DNA from 4 places in the Buttiauxella sp. 3AFRM03 genome. Region 4 is predicted to be linked to each of the others. Evidence: predicted binding sites of a transcription regulator. Region 4 holds the regulator's gene; each other region holds the start of a gene.
The links. The regulator Fur, encoded in region 4, represses iron uptake genes when iron is present. The targets are predictions, from matches to a motif close to ATAATAATGAGAACNACTATCAA.
Positions count from the first base shown of each region.

Region 1 (3,149 bases), 420 kb from region 4:
TTTCAGAAAGCTGGATTGCCATCGGCCTGACGGTTGGCGCGTATATCAACTGGAAACTGGTCGCCGGACGTTTACGTGTTCACACCGAGGTGAACAACAACGCACTGACGCTGCCTGATTATTTCACCGGACGTTTTGAAGATAAAAGCCGCATCCTGCGTATTATCTCAGCGTTGGTTATCCTGCTGTTCTTCACTATCTATTGTGCATCTGGCATCGTGGCGGGGGCTCGTCTGTTCGAAAGCACCTTTGGCATGAGCTATGAAACCGCACTGTGGGCGGGTGCAGCGGCAACCATCATTTATACCTTCGTGGGCGGGTTCCTGGCAGTGAGCTGGACCGATACCGTGCAGGCTAGCCTGATGATTTTTGCGCTGATCCTGACACCGGTGATGGTGGTTATCGCAGTGGGCGGCTTTGACGATTCAATGGCGGTTATCAAGCAAAAAAGTATTGAAAACGTCGATATGCTCAAAGGCCTGAACTTTGTGGCGATTATCTCGCTGATGGGCTGGGGCCTGGGTTACTTCGGCCAGCCACATATTCTGGCGCGTTTCATGGCGGCAGATTCACATCACACCATCGTCAAAGCGCGTCGCATCAGTATGACGTGGATGGTGCTGTGCCTGGCGGGTGCGTGTGCGGTGGGCTTCTTCGGTATCGCTTATTTCAACAACAACCCGTCATTGGCAGGCTCTGTTAACCAGAACGGCGAGCGTGTGTTCATCGAGCTGGCGCAATTACTGTTTAACCCATGGATTGCAGGCATCTTGTTGTCAGCGATTTTAGCGGCGGTGATGTCTACGCTGAGCTGCCAGTTGTTGGTATGTTCCAGCGCCATTACTGAAGACTTGTATAAAGCCTTCTTCCGTAAAGATGCCGGGCAGAAAGAGCTGGTGTGGGTAGGGCGTTTCATGGTGCTGCTGGTTGCGCTGATTGCCATCGCACTGGCGGCTAACCCTGAAAACCGCGTTCTTGGTCTGGTGAGTTACGCCTGGGCAGGCTTCGGTGCCGCGTTTGGCCCGGTTGTGCTGTTCTCGGTCATGTGGTCACGCATGACGCGTAATGGCGCGCTTGCGGGGATGATCATCGGTGCCTTGACCGTCATCGTCTGGAAACAGTTTGGCTGGTTGGGTCTGTACGAAATCATTCCTGGTTTCATCTTCGGCAGCATCGGTATTGTGGTTGTTAGCCTGCTTGGCAAAGCGCCAAGTACATCGATGCAAAAACGCTTTGCACAAGCGGATGAGATTTATCACACCGCTCCACCGTCAAAGTTACAGGTCGAGTAATTCTGCTGACAAACCTCTTCGTAGGTTGGATAAGCGCAGCGTCATCCGACACAACGCGCGCAAATGGTGGATGACGCTAACGCTTATCCACCCTACAAAACACGTTTATCACCCTTTGCCAGCAATCTGAAGGCCGCTAATAGCGGCCTTTTTTACAGCTATACACAAAAATTCAAATTCTCTGCTTGTGTTTATTTTTATGGTAATGATAATCACAATCGTTCTGGTTTTACTTTTCTTTACGTCTTTTGACCTGAGTTCACAGTTGGAGTATCAGGAATGTTCGTTCCGTTTCTCATTATGTTACGCGAAGGGCTGGAAGCCGCGTTGATTGTCAGTTTAATAGCCAGCTATCTGAAGCGCACACAACGCGGCCAGTGGATTGGCGTCATGTGGATTGGGGTGGTTGCAGCCGCAGCGCTTTGCTTAGGCTTAGGCATCTTCATCAACGAAACGACCGGCGAATTCCCGCAAAAAGAACAAGAGATGTTTGAAGGCATTGTCGCCGTCATCGCCGTATTCATCCTGACCTGGATGGTGTTCTGGATGCGCAAAGTATCGCGCAACGTCAAAGGGCAGCTGGAGCAGAAGGTCGATGAAGCGCTGCATAGCAAAGGCAGCCACGGCTGGGCGTTGATTATGATGGTGTTCTTCGCCGTCGCCCGCGAAGGGCTGGAATCGGTGTTCTTTCTGCTGGCGGCATTCCAGCAGGACGTCGGCATTATGCCGCCACTTGGTGCGATGCTCGGTCTTGGCACCGCCATCGTGCTGGGCTTCTTGCTTTATTGGGGCGGCATCCGCCTGAATCTTGCCGTGTTCTTCAAATGGACCAGCTTGTTTATTTTACTGGTCGCCGCCGGTCTTGCTGCGGGTGCGGTTCGTGCATTCCATGAAGCCGGGCTTTGGAACCATTTCCAGGATATCGCTTTCGACCTGAGTAATGTTCTTTCAACGCATTCCCTGACTGGCACGCTGCTTGAGGGCATTTTTGGTTATCAGGAAGCGCCTAGCGTCAGCGAAGTGGCGATGTACTTTATTTACCTGATTCCCGCGCTGGTGCTGTTCTTCATTCCCCCACGTCTGGGTAGCCAGGCGACAAATAGCGTTCGTTAATAATATTGTGGCGAGAAATCGCCTCTTAGTTACAACATACTGATGTTTTAAAGGGATTGGCCATGACTACACATTTTCGTCGAAAAGCCCTGCATGCTGCGTTGTTTGCGCTTGCCTCTTCAGCCTTTGCGGTGCAAGCCGCCGATGTTCCTCAGGTAAAAGTCACCGTTACTGATAAACAGTGCGAACCGATGAACATTACGGTTAACGCCGGTAAAACCCAGTTCATTATTCAGAACAACAGCCAGAAAGCGCTGGAGTGGGAAATCCTCAAAGGGGTGATGGTAGTCGAAGAGCGTGAGAACATCGCGCCGGGCTTCTCTCAGAAAATGACGGCCAACCTGCAAGCCGGTGAGTACGACATGACTTGCGGCCTGCTCAGCAACCCAAAAGGCAAACTTATTGTTAAAGCTGCTGGCGACCAGGCCGCACCGAAAAACGACCTGATGGCGTTATCCGGCCCGATTACCGAATATAAAACCTACGTCACTGCGCAAGTGGCCGAGCTGGTTAAAGGTACCAAAGCCTTTACTGACGCAGTGAAAGCCGGTGACATAGAAAAAGCTAAATCCTTGTATGCACCAACCCGTCAGTATTACGAACGTATCGAACCGATTGCCGAACTGTTCTCCGATCTGGACGGCAGCATCGATGCCCGTGAAGACGATTATGAGCAGAAAGCTAACGACCCGAAATTCACCGGTTTCCATCGTCTGGAAAAAGCACTGTTTGGTGATAACTCCA
Region 1 covers NZ_CP033076.1:1,181,746-1,184,894, reverse strand. Annotated here, with positions in the region: gene putP (sodium/proline symporter PutP) at 1-1,292, shown strand, start outside; gene efeU (iron uptake transporter permease EfeU) at 1,572-2,405, shown strand; gene efeO (iron uptake system protein EfeO) at 2,468-3,149, shown strand, end outside.
Region 1: a site for Fur is predicted at 1,492-1,514, ahead of efeU (iron uptake transporter permease EfeU). Genes of this name have one in related genera too.

Region 2 (3,149 bases), 630 kb from region 4:
TGCTCGACAAGTTGAACCAGTTGCTGGTGGCGTTCGGTTTTCATTAGCGCGTGTCTCCTGGCAATGCCCGAGATTAGCCCAGCAAAACCATTCGTGCCAGGCGAAACACGGAAATCGCCAGCTGTCGCTCATTCGCTTTATGAAAAAGCGGCCTGCTAGTTTAACCAGCAGGCCGCTCTATATATGTGATGCGATGGAGAGAAAGGAAAATTGATGCTTATTGGGTTTTCGTGACTTCTTGCCCAACCAGGCCAATCTTCAAATACCCTGCCTGATGCAGCGTATCCATCACATTCATCATCGTTTCGTAATCAACTGATTTGTCGGCGCGGAAGAAAATCGTGGTGTCTTTCTTGCCTTCTGTCGCAGCAATCAGAGCATTGACCATGCTCTCTTTGGTCACTTCATCGTTGCCGATAAACATCGTGTGATCGGCTTTGACAGACAGGTAGACCGGTTTTTCCGGACGCGGCTGCGGCTGGCTTGAAGACGCGGGAAGGTTAACCTTCACATCGACGGTCGCCAGCGGCGCTGCCACCATGAAGATAATCAGCAATACCAACATGACATCGATAAAAGGTGTCACGTTGATTTCGTGCATTTCACCGTTATCGTCGAGATTTTCGTTAAGACGCAAAGCCATGGGATCAACCTACACGCAGTTTCTGAGCGGTACGAACCGGGCGAGCAAGAGAACTGGCTGCTAAATCGAGGTCACGGCTTTGCAGCAGTAAAACCTGAGCAGCAACGTCGCCCAGAGAAGCTTTGTAACCACCAATCACCCGAGCAAATACGTTGTAGATAACAACCGCCGGAATCGCTGCCACCAGGCCGATAGCCGTGGCCAGCAAGGCTTCGGCAATACCTGGTGCAACAACAGCAAGGTTAGTAGTTTGTGACTGTGCGATACCAATAAAGCTGTTCATGATGCCCCAGACGGTACCAAACAGACCGACAAACGGGGAAATGGCACCAATAGTCGCCAGAAAGCCATTACCGCGCCCCATGTGGCGACCCACCGCCGCAACTCGGCGCTCAAGGCGAAAACCGGTACGCTCTTTAATGCCTTCGTTATCTTCGCTACCTGTGGAAAGCTCAAGCTCATTTTGCGCTTCATTAATAAGCATCGTGCTCAGGCTTTTTGCATCAAACGTTTCGGCCATTTCGCTGGCTTCATCCAGAGAGCGGGCATTAGCTAAATGTTGTTGTTCACGCTTCAGACGGCGCTTTTGCGACATCAGCTCAACACTTTTGCTAAAGAAGATTGCCCAGGTGACGACAGAGGCCAGAATCAGGCCGATCATCACAATCTTTACCACGATGTCAGCATGCTGATACATGCCCCAGACAGAGAGATCTGTCTGCATCAAATTATTCGTCACTCTTACTCTCCACCGCGAAATAATACTAAAACTGTGCGCAATAATATCAAAACGACATCGAATTGATAGTAGTTCTCATTAGTATTTAAAGAGTGCCTTAAATTGTCCATGGATTCCTTGCGTTTACGCAGCAAAAGCATGATAAGTTAGTTTTGGACATCCAGATGGTTAAATAGGGCAAAGTGAACATGACTGACAAGCACATTGAAACGGCGCTGGTTAATGCCGGGCGCGATAAAAAATTCACCCAGGGTTCGGTTAACAGCGTCATTCAACGCGCGTCATCATTGGTTTTTGAAACCGTCGAAGCCAAAAAACAGGCCACGGCAAACCGCGCGAAAGGCGAGCTGTTTTATGGTCGCCGTGGCACCCTGACCCACTTCTCGTTGCAAGAAGCCATGTGCGAACTGGAAGGCGGCGCGGGTTGCGCACTTTACCCTTGCGGTGCCGCAGCCGTTGCCAATGCGATTCTGGCCTTTGTCGAACATGGCGATAATGTGCTGATGACCGGCTCCGCCTACGAACCCAGCCAGGATTTCTGCACCAAAATCCTCGCTAAACTCGGCGTCACGACCACCTGGTTTGACCCGATGATTGGCGCAGGCATTGCCCAACTCGTGCAACCCAATACTAAAGTTGTATTTCTGGAATCGCCTGGTTCGATAACAATGGAAGTACATGACGTTCCAGCCATTGTTCAGGCGATACGCAGCGTGGCCCCTGACGCCATCATCATGATCGATAACACCTGGGCGGCGGGCATTTTGTTTAAAGCGCTGGATTTCGGCATTGATATTTCAATTCAGGCGGGAACCAAATACCTGATTGGCCATTCTGATGCGATGGTCGGAACGGCGGTATCAAACGCCCGCTGCTGGGATCAGTTGCGTGAGAACTCGTATCTGATGGGGCAAATGCTGGATGCAGATACTGCTTATATGACCAGCCGTGGTTTGCGCACATTAGGCGTGCGTCTGCGTCAACATCATGAAAGCAGCCTGAAAATTGCCGAATGGCTGGCGCAACATCCGCAGGTTGAGCGCGTCAATCATCCTGCATTGCCCGGCAGCAAAGGCCACGAGTTTTGGAAACGAGACTTTACAGGGAGCAGCGGCTTGTTCTCATTTGTGCTTAAAAAGCGTTTGAATAATGACCAGTATCAAAGCTACCTGGACAATTTCAACTACTTTAGTATGGCCTATTCATGGGGCGGATATGAATCGCTGATTCTGGCCAACCAGCCAGAAGAACTGGCGGAGATTCGCCCTGCCGGGGGAATAGACTTCACCGGAACGCTGGTGCGTGTTCATATTGGGCTGGAGAATGTGGACGACCTGATTGCCGATCTGGACGCAGGTTTCCAGCGTATCGCCTAAAATTGCCAAATGTGGACACTGCAAAGAACAGTTTTTTTGCTTTCATGGTGATTTGTTGAGCCTGTGATCAAGGTGTCGCAGGCCATTTAGCGTTACACTATGTCCCTAAAATTAAGGTGTGCCTAAGCTAATGACTTTAGATTTAGGTGCGCCCAATAAAGCGGTTCCACAGGATTTGCCATGGCTGTTATACACAATATTGTTCAGGCGCTTTGGCAACATGATTTTGCTGCACTCGCGGACCCTCATGTTGTTGGAGTGGTTTATTGCGTCATGTTTGCGACGCTGTTTCTCGAAAATGGATTACTACCCGCCTCATTTTTGCCGGGCGACAGTCTGCTGTTACTCGCGGGAGCCTTAGTGGCGAAAGGGGTGATGGGTTTTGTCCCCA
Region 2 covers NZ_CP033076.1:2,236,674-2,239,822, forward strand. Annotated here, with positions in the region: gene fucR (L-fucose operon activator) at 1-44, opposite strand, end outside; gene exbD (TonB system transport protein ExbD) at 218-643, opposite strand; gene exbB (tol-pal system-associated acyl-CoA thioesterase) at 648-1,382, opposite strand; gene metC (cystathionine beta-lyase) at 1,571-2,758, shown strand; gene D8682_RS11915 (DedA family protein) at 2,939-3,149, shown strand, end outside.
Region 2: a site for Fur is predicted at 1,445-1,467, ahead of exbB (tol-pal system-associated acyl-CoA thioesterase). Genes of this name have one in related genera too.

Region 3 (3,149 bases), 1.7 Mb from region 4:
GCGATGCTTCAGGCGCTCAGCCCAGAGGCGGCCTGAGCTCCAGCCCTGTGGACGGCTAAAATAAACCTTGTCATTCACCGTGGTTATATGAGTTAATGCATTCATCGGTTTGAAGCACAGAACCTTTAAGCAGTTTAGTAGCGCAGTCCTCAAAGAGTTATCATAGATACCCTTCGACGTGATCTACCTTCCTTTATCGCTTTAAAAAATCTGTAAAACATTCCAATTGCGCCGGAAGGCAAATTTAATTTAAAAGGTAATATCTATGTCTAACAAAATGACTGGTCTCGTAAAATGGTTCAACTCTGACAAAGGCTTCGGCTTCATCACTCCTGACGATGGCTCAAAAGACGTGTTCGTACACTTCTCTGCTATCCAGAACGATGGCTACAAGTCTCTGGACGAAGGCCAGAAAGTGTCTTTCACCATCGAAAGTGGTGCTAAAGGCCCAGCTGCTGGTAACGTAACTAGCCTGTAAGGTTAGCGTTAGCAAAGCTAAGAATTAAAAAAAACCGCCTCTGGCGGGTTTTTTGTTTCTGGAATTTACTTCCCAAACAACCGTCGTGAATTATCTTCAACCTTTCCCAAAAGACGTCGTTTCTGCATGGTACGCGTCCAGCTTGTCGATAGTCCGGCGGCGGACAGCAAGCGATGGAATTGTTCGTCATCAAATGGCATATGCCAGGCGATGGCGATAGCTTCAGCCACCGAAACATCACTTACTCGGGAAACCAGTTCCAGTGGATTTTCTGTCGATACATTGCCTGCCAGCACGACTTTATACAGCCAGCCGCAATAACCCGTTTCCTGCATCAGCGAAGACATATTGTTAATGCCAAAATGGTAATTCAGCTTGTAGCACGGTGAGCGCGGTTGTGTGACCTGAATCAGTGCATCGCCCCAACGGAAAATATCGCCAATATAGACATCTTTTTCTGTCAGCCCCTCGGTCGATAAATTTTCGCCATAGGCTGGGGCGGTAAACAGTTCAGCCTGTTCGGGGAATTCACGCGCCCACCAGGTGTAATGCTCGCGCGGATAATGGCACAACGCGCGATCTGGCCCACCATGAACAATTTTTTCAGCCTGTTGATCGCCTTCCAGACCCAACTCAGTGAGTTTCAGCTCACCATCGACCTGATATTTGGCGATCGCACTTGGCCTGCTGCCTGCATACTCACGAACTTTGCCAATATATACGTTTAGCGGATAGTGCATCGGATCCTCCCTGTGGCCAGACGACAGATATAAAAAAAGCGAGCCATCAGGCTCGCTTTTCATCAGTTGCTTTGCAACTTATTTTTTAGCGGCAAAACGTGCTGCTGCTTCGTCCCAGTTCACCACATCCCAGAATGCTTTGATGTAGTCAGGGCGACGGTTTTGGAACTTCAGATAGTAAGCATGCTCCCACACATCCAGACCCACGATTGGGAAGCCGGATACGCCAGAAACCGCTTCGCCCATCAGCGGGCTGTCCTGGTTTGCGGTGGAAACCACAGCCAGTTTGTCACCTTTCAGAACCAGCCACGCCCAGCCGGAGCCGAAACGAGTTGCCGCAGCTTTCTCAAATTCTGCTTTGAAATTATCAACGCTACCGAAGTCACGCTCGATGGCGGCTTTCAGGTCACCTTGCAGGGTGGTGCCAGTTTTCAGGCCTTTCCAGAAGAAGCTGTGGTTAGCGTGGCCACCTGCGTTGTTACGCAGAACGGTTTTCTTGTCAGCTGGCAGTTGATCCAGTTTAGCGATCAGCTCTTCAACTGGCAGGCTTGCGAACTCTGGCAGAGATTCCAGCGCTGCATTAGCGTTATTTACGTACGCCTGGTGGTGTTTGCTGTGATGGATTTCCATCGTTTGCTTGTCGAAATGCGGTTCCAGAGCGTCGTATGCGTAAGGCAGGGATGGCAGTGTATAACTCATGTTCATCATCTCCATTTATTATCGAACGGCGCACAAGCTGTTAACGCCGCGTAATCAGTTGGTTCATTATAGTTAATTAAATGATATTGAAAATGATTATCAATGCCGTACTTTTAGCAAGGTTATAACTTTTCGTCATGATGGAGAAAATGTGAGCACTGTCAGGCAGATAAATCGTTTTTTGCCATCAGCCACAGAAACTGGCATTGCCGCAAAGGTAGCGTTGGGCAAATAGGGTGATAGTCGGCGTTTCTTCCTGTCTGGAGCACTACTATGTCGCTTAACGTCGCCCTTTTCGGTATCGGCCTTGATACCTACTGGCCGCAATTTTCTGGCCTGGAACAGCGCCTTACGGGCTATCTGCAACAAATTGACCATCGTCTCGCCGGGCTTAACGCGACGGTGATTAATGGTGGCCTGATTGATAGCGTCGCCAAAGCTGACCGCTTTGCTACACAACTTCAAAGTCAACCGGTCGATGCCATCGTGCTGTATATCAGCACCTACGCGCTGAGTTCCACGGTGCTGCCGCTGGTGCAAAAGATCAATAAGCCGGTGATTATCCTCGCCCTGCAACCAGAACTGGGTTTGCCGTACGGGAAAATCCGCGAGATGGCCGATCGTGGCGAACGTACCGGCGAATGGCTGGCACACTGCCAGGCGTGCAGCGCACCGGAACTGGCAAACGTGTTTAATCGCGCGGGGATTCGTTACCAGCTGATCGTCGGGGCATTGCAGGGTGATGAATATGCCTGGCAGCAAACGGAACAATGGCTGCAAGCCCTCGAAGTACACAAACAGCTGGCGGCTTGCCAGGTGGGCGTGTTGGGGCATTATTACGACGGCATGGTCGACGTTTACAGCAACATGACCAACCTGAGCGCCAAACTCGGCGTGCGCTTCAAGCCGCTGGAAATGTGCGAGCTGGCCGAATACCGCGAGCTGGTCATGCAAACCGCCAGCAGGCAAAAATGGCAAGAAGTGGAAGCCTCGCTGCAAATCGATCCCGCCTGTGAAAAAAACGAATTAGAACGTGCCGTCCAGACCGCTTGCGCCATGGATCAACTGATAGAAAACAACCACCTTGGTGCGCTGGCGTATTACTACGAAGGGCGCAATGGCAACGCTTACGAGAACATCATTACCTCGATTATTCTCGGTAACACGTTACTGACTCAGCGTGGCATTCCCGTTGCCGGTGAGTATGAAATCAAAAATGTGCTGGCGATGAA
Region 3 covers NZ_CP033076.1:3,284,764-3,287,912, forward strand. Annotated here, with positions in the region: gene cspA (RNA chaperone/antiterminator CspA) at 266-478, shown strand; gene yiiM (6-hydroxyaminopurine reductase) at 544-1,218, opposite strand; gene sodA (superoxide dismutase [Mn]) at 1,297-1,917, opposite strand; gene D8682_RS16710 (L-fucose/L-arabinose isomerase family protein) at 2,191-3,149, shown strand, end outside.
Region 3: a site for Fur is predicted at 1,998-2,020, ahead of sodA (superoxide dismutase [Mn]). Genes of this name have one in related genera too.

Region 4 (3,149 bases):
GCTACAAATTTGATGTAGCTGGCAGCCCATTGTCTACCAGCTACCAGTTCTACGGTTCGCGTGACAAAGTCTCTGATGGCAGCGTTAACGATCTGTATGACGGCACCGCATGGTTGCAGGCTCTGACATTCGGCTACAAAGTGGGCCAGGTTGACCTGCGGCTCGAAGGTACCATGGTCAAGGCTGATGGCCAGCAGGGCTACTTCCTGCAACGTATGACCCCAACTTACGCATCGTCAAACGGTCGTCTGGATATCTGGTGGGATAACCGTTCTGACTTCAACGCCAATGGTGAAAAAGCCATCTTCGCGGGTGCCATGTATGACCTGAGCAATTGGGATCTGGCTGGTTGGGCTGTAGGTGCTTCGTATGTTTACGCATGGGATGCAAAACCAAGCTCTAAACCAACCACTGACGGTTACTACGATGCTGACAATCGCCTGAAAGAATCGGCGTACAGCCTTGATGCGTTGTACACCATTCAGGATGGGCGCGCGAAAGGCACTCTGTTCAAACTGCACTTCACTCAATACGACAACCACTCCGACATCCCAAGCTGGGGCGGTGGTTACGGCAACATCTTCCAGGATGAGCGTGACGTGAAATTCATCGTCATCGCACCGTTCACCATCTTCTGATTCGATTCCGGGCGTGAAAGCGCCCGGTTTTATAAAGGATATCGAGCATGAAAAAAATCATTTTGGTTACGGTCATGGCTTTAGGTTTGAGCGCCTGCGCACAACCCTCTAAAACGGCACCGGAAGATACAAAACTGAAACAAGCCTATAGCGCCTGTATCAATACCGCAGAAGGGAATCCTGATAAAATTCAGGCCTGTCAGAGCGTGTTAAACGTGCTGGGTCAGGAAAAGGAACACCAGGAATTTGCGAAGAAAGAAACGGTGCGCACCCTGGATTATCAAAACTGTATTCAGGCCACTCGTACTGGTAACGACCAGGCGGTAAAAGCCAAGTGCGATAAAATCTGGCAAGAGATTCGTGCGAACAACAAGTAATCTGTGAATTCAGGCAATAAAAAAACCGGTGAGCTTCCTCACCGGTTTTTTTATACCTGACATCTGGTTCAGAATGTCAGATATGCGGATTACTTTTCGCTGATTTCGTGTGCATTCTCGTCGGTACGGCAATCACCTTCAGCGCAGTGACCGTAAAGGTACAGGCTGTGGTTGGTCAGACGGATGCCATGGCGTGATGCGATTTCACGCTGACGAGATTCAATTGAATCATCACTGAACTCAATAACTTTGCCGCAGTCCAGGCAAATCAGGTGGTCGTGGTGATGTTGTTGAGTTAACTCGAATACGGATTTGCCGCCTTCGAAGTTGTGACGAGTGACAATGCCTGCATCATCAAACTGGTTTAGTACACGATAAACTGTGGCGAGACCAATTTCTTCGCCCATATCAATCAGACGTTTGTATAAGTCTTCCGCACTGACATGATGGTTCACCGGACCCTGTAGCACTTCAAGGATTTTTAATCGCGGAAGCGTGACTTTCAGGCCGGCCTTCTTCAATGCGGTATTATTGTCAGTCATGCGGAAATTGTCCTGTTGCTTAACGGATCGCTCGGACTCAGGGTGAGCGTTAAGATGAATGCGTCTCATTATAGAACTGCAGATTCTAAATGGAAACCGCAAGTATTATTCATAATCAAGCTAAAAAATGGCGGCTGAGTCGCGATTTAATTGCCTTGTTAGCTATTTAGCCAGGGGGTCATTGTACAGGGACAAACCGAAAAGTTAAAAATTTGTAGCGATTATTTTAATCGGAATAATCTATCAATGTGACGCAACCCGTTTAAAAGCTGCGTCACATCCAGAATCAGGCGTTGATGATATCTGCCAGGTTCAGCTCGTCAGAAACTTGTTTGACCCATTTCTGAACGCGTTCAGCAGTCAGTTCTGGTTGACGATCTTCATCGATAGCCAGACCGACAAAGTGATCGTCGTCAGCCAGACCTTTAGAGGCTTCAAAATGGTAGCCCGCCGTTGGCCAGTGACCGACGATAGCAGCACCGCGTGGCTCAATGATGTCACGGATAGTGCCCAATGCGTCACAGAAGTATTCTGCATAGTCTTCCTGGTCACCACAGCCGAACAGGGCGACCAGTTTGCCGTTGAAATCAACTTCTTCCAGAGTCGGGAAGAAGTCATCCCAGTCGCATTGCGCTTCACCGTAATACCACGTTGGAATGCCGAGAAGCAGAATATCGAAGCCTTCCAGGTCTTCTTTGCTGCTCTTAGCAATGTCATGCACCTCAGCAACGTCTTTACCGAGCTGTTTTTGAATCATCTTCGCGATATTTTCGGTGTTACCAGTGTCGCTGCCGAAAAAAATGCCTACGATTGCCATGAGTAAAATAACCTCTTGATACTTAATGGTATGGTGGCTGCTAATTGGCCACAGATAGGGCAATCATAGCAGAACACATTGCGGTGCGGAAACTGCTATCAGCCTGTTGTGCACAGACTGCAACATCGTATTCCGGGCATATAGCCTTTCAACTAACTGAGATGCTGCTTCAGTTGCGCGAGTAGAATCTCTTCAATCAACTCACTACGACTGATATTGCGCGCTTCAGCCAGATGATTTAGTGCATCTACTGCATCGTTATTGAGCTTCAGTTCCACTCGCTTCAGGCCGCGTACTTTATCGCGCTTGAGCTGGTTGCGTTTGTTGATACGCAGTTGCTCATCACGCGTCAGCGGATTAGTTTTTGGCCGCCCGGGGCGACGCTCGTCCGCGAACAGATCTAATGTAGTACGGTCCGTTTGTTCTTTTGCCATGATTAGACTACTGACAGGGAATTCAGGTGGCACGGAGCGGGGTGCTCTGGCGCATTTTAGCGCGCAATCATACATCAGCATGGCTTGCGCGCCAACGCGTTAGCTGCATCTAACAGCCAGTCGGTTTGTTTTTAATCAGTTTGCTGTACTTGCGTCGATAAAACGGTGGATTGCGCGCAAAACAGCATCAGGTTTTTCGGCGTGAACCCAGTGTCCGGCACCGGCAACCACATGAGCGCGCGCCTGAGGGAATTGCGCAAGCAGCGTTTCGCGGTGTGATTCGTCAACATAAGGCGATGCACCACCACGGATAAACAGTGCCGGTTCATTCCAGGTTGGGA
Region 4 covers NZ_CP033076.1:1,604,972-1,608,120, reverse strand. Annotated here, with positions in the region: gene chiP (chitoporin) at 1-638, shown strand, start outside; gene chiQ (ChiQ/YbfN family lipoprotein) at 686-1,015, shown strand; gene fur (ferric iron uptake transcriptional regulator) at 1,105-1,557, opposite strand; gene fldA (flavodoxin FldA) at 1,844-2,374, opposite strand; gene ybfE (LexA regulated protein) at 2,527-2,808, opposite strand; gene ybfF (esterase) at 2,944-3,149, opposite strand, start outside.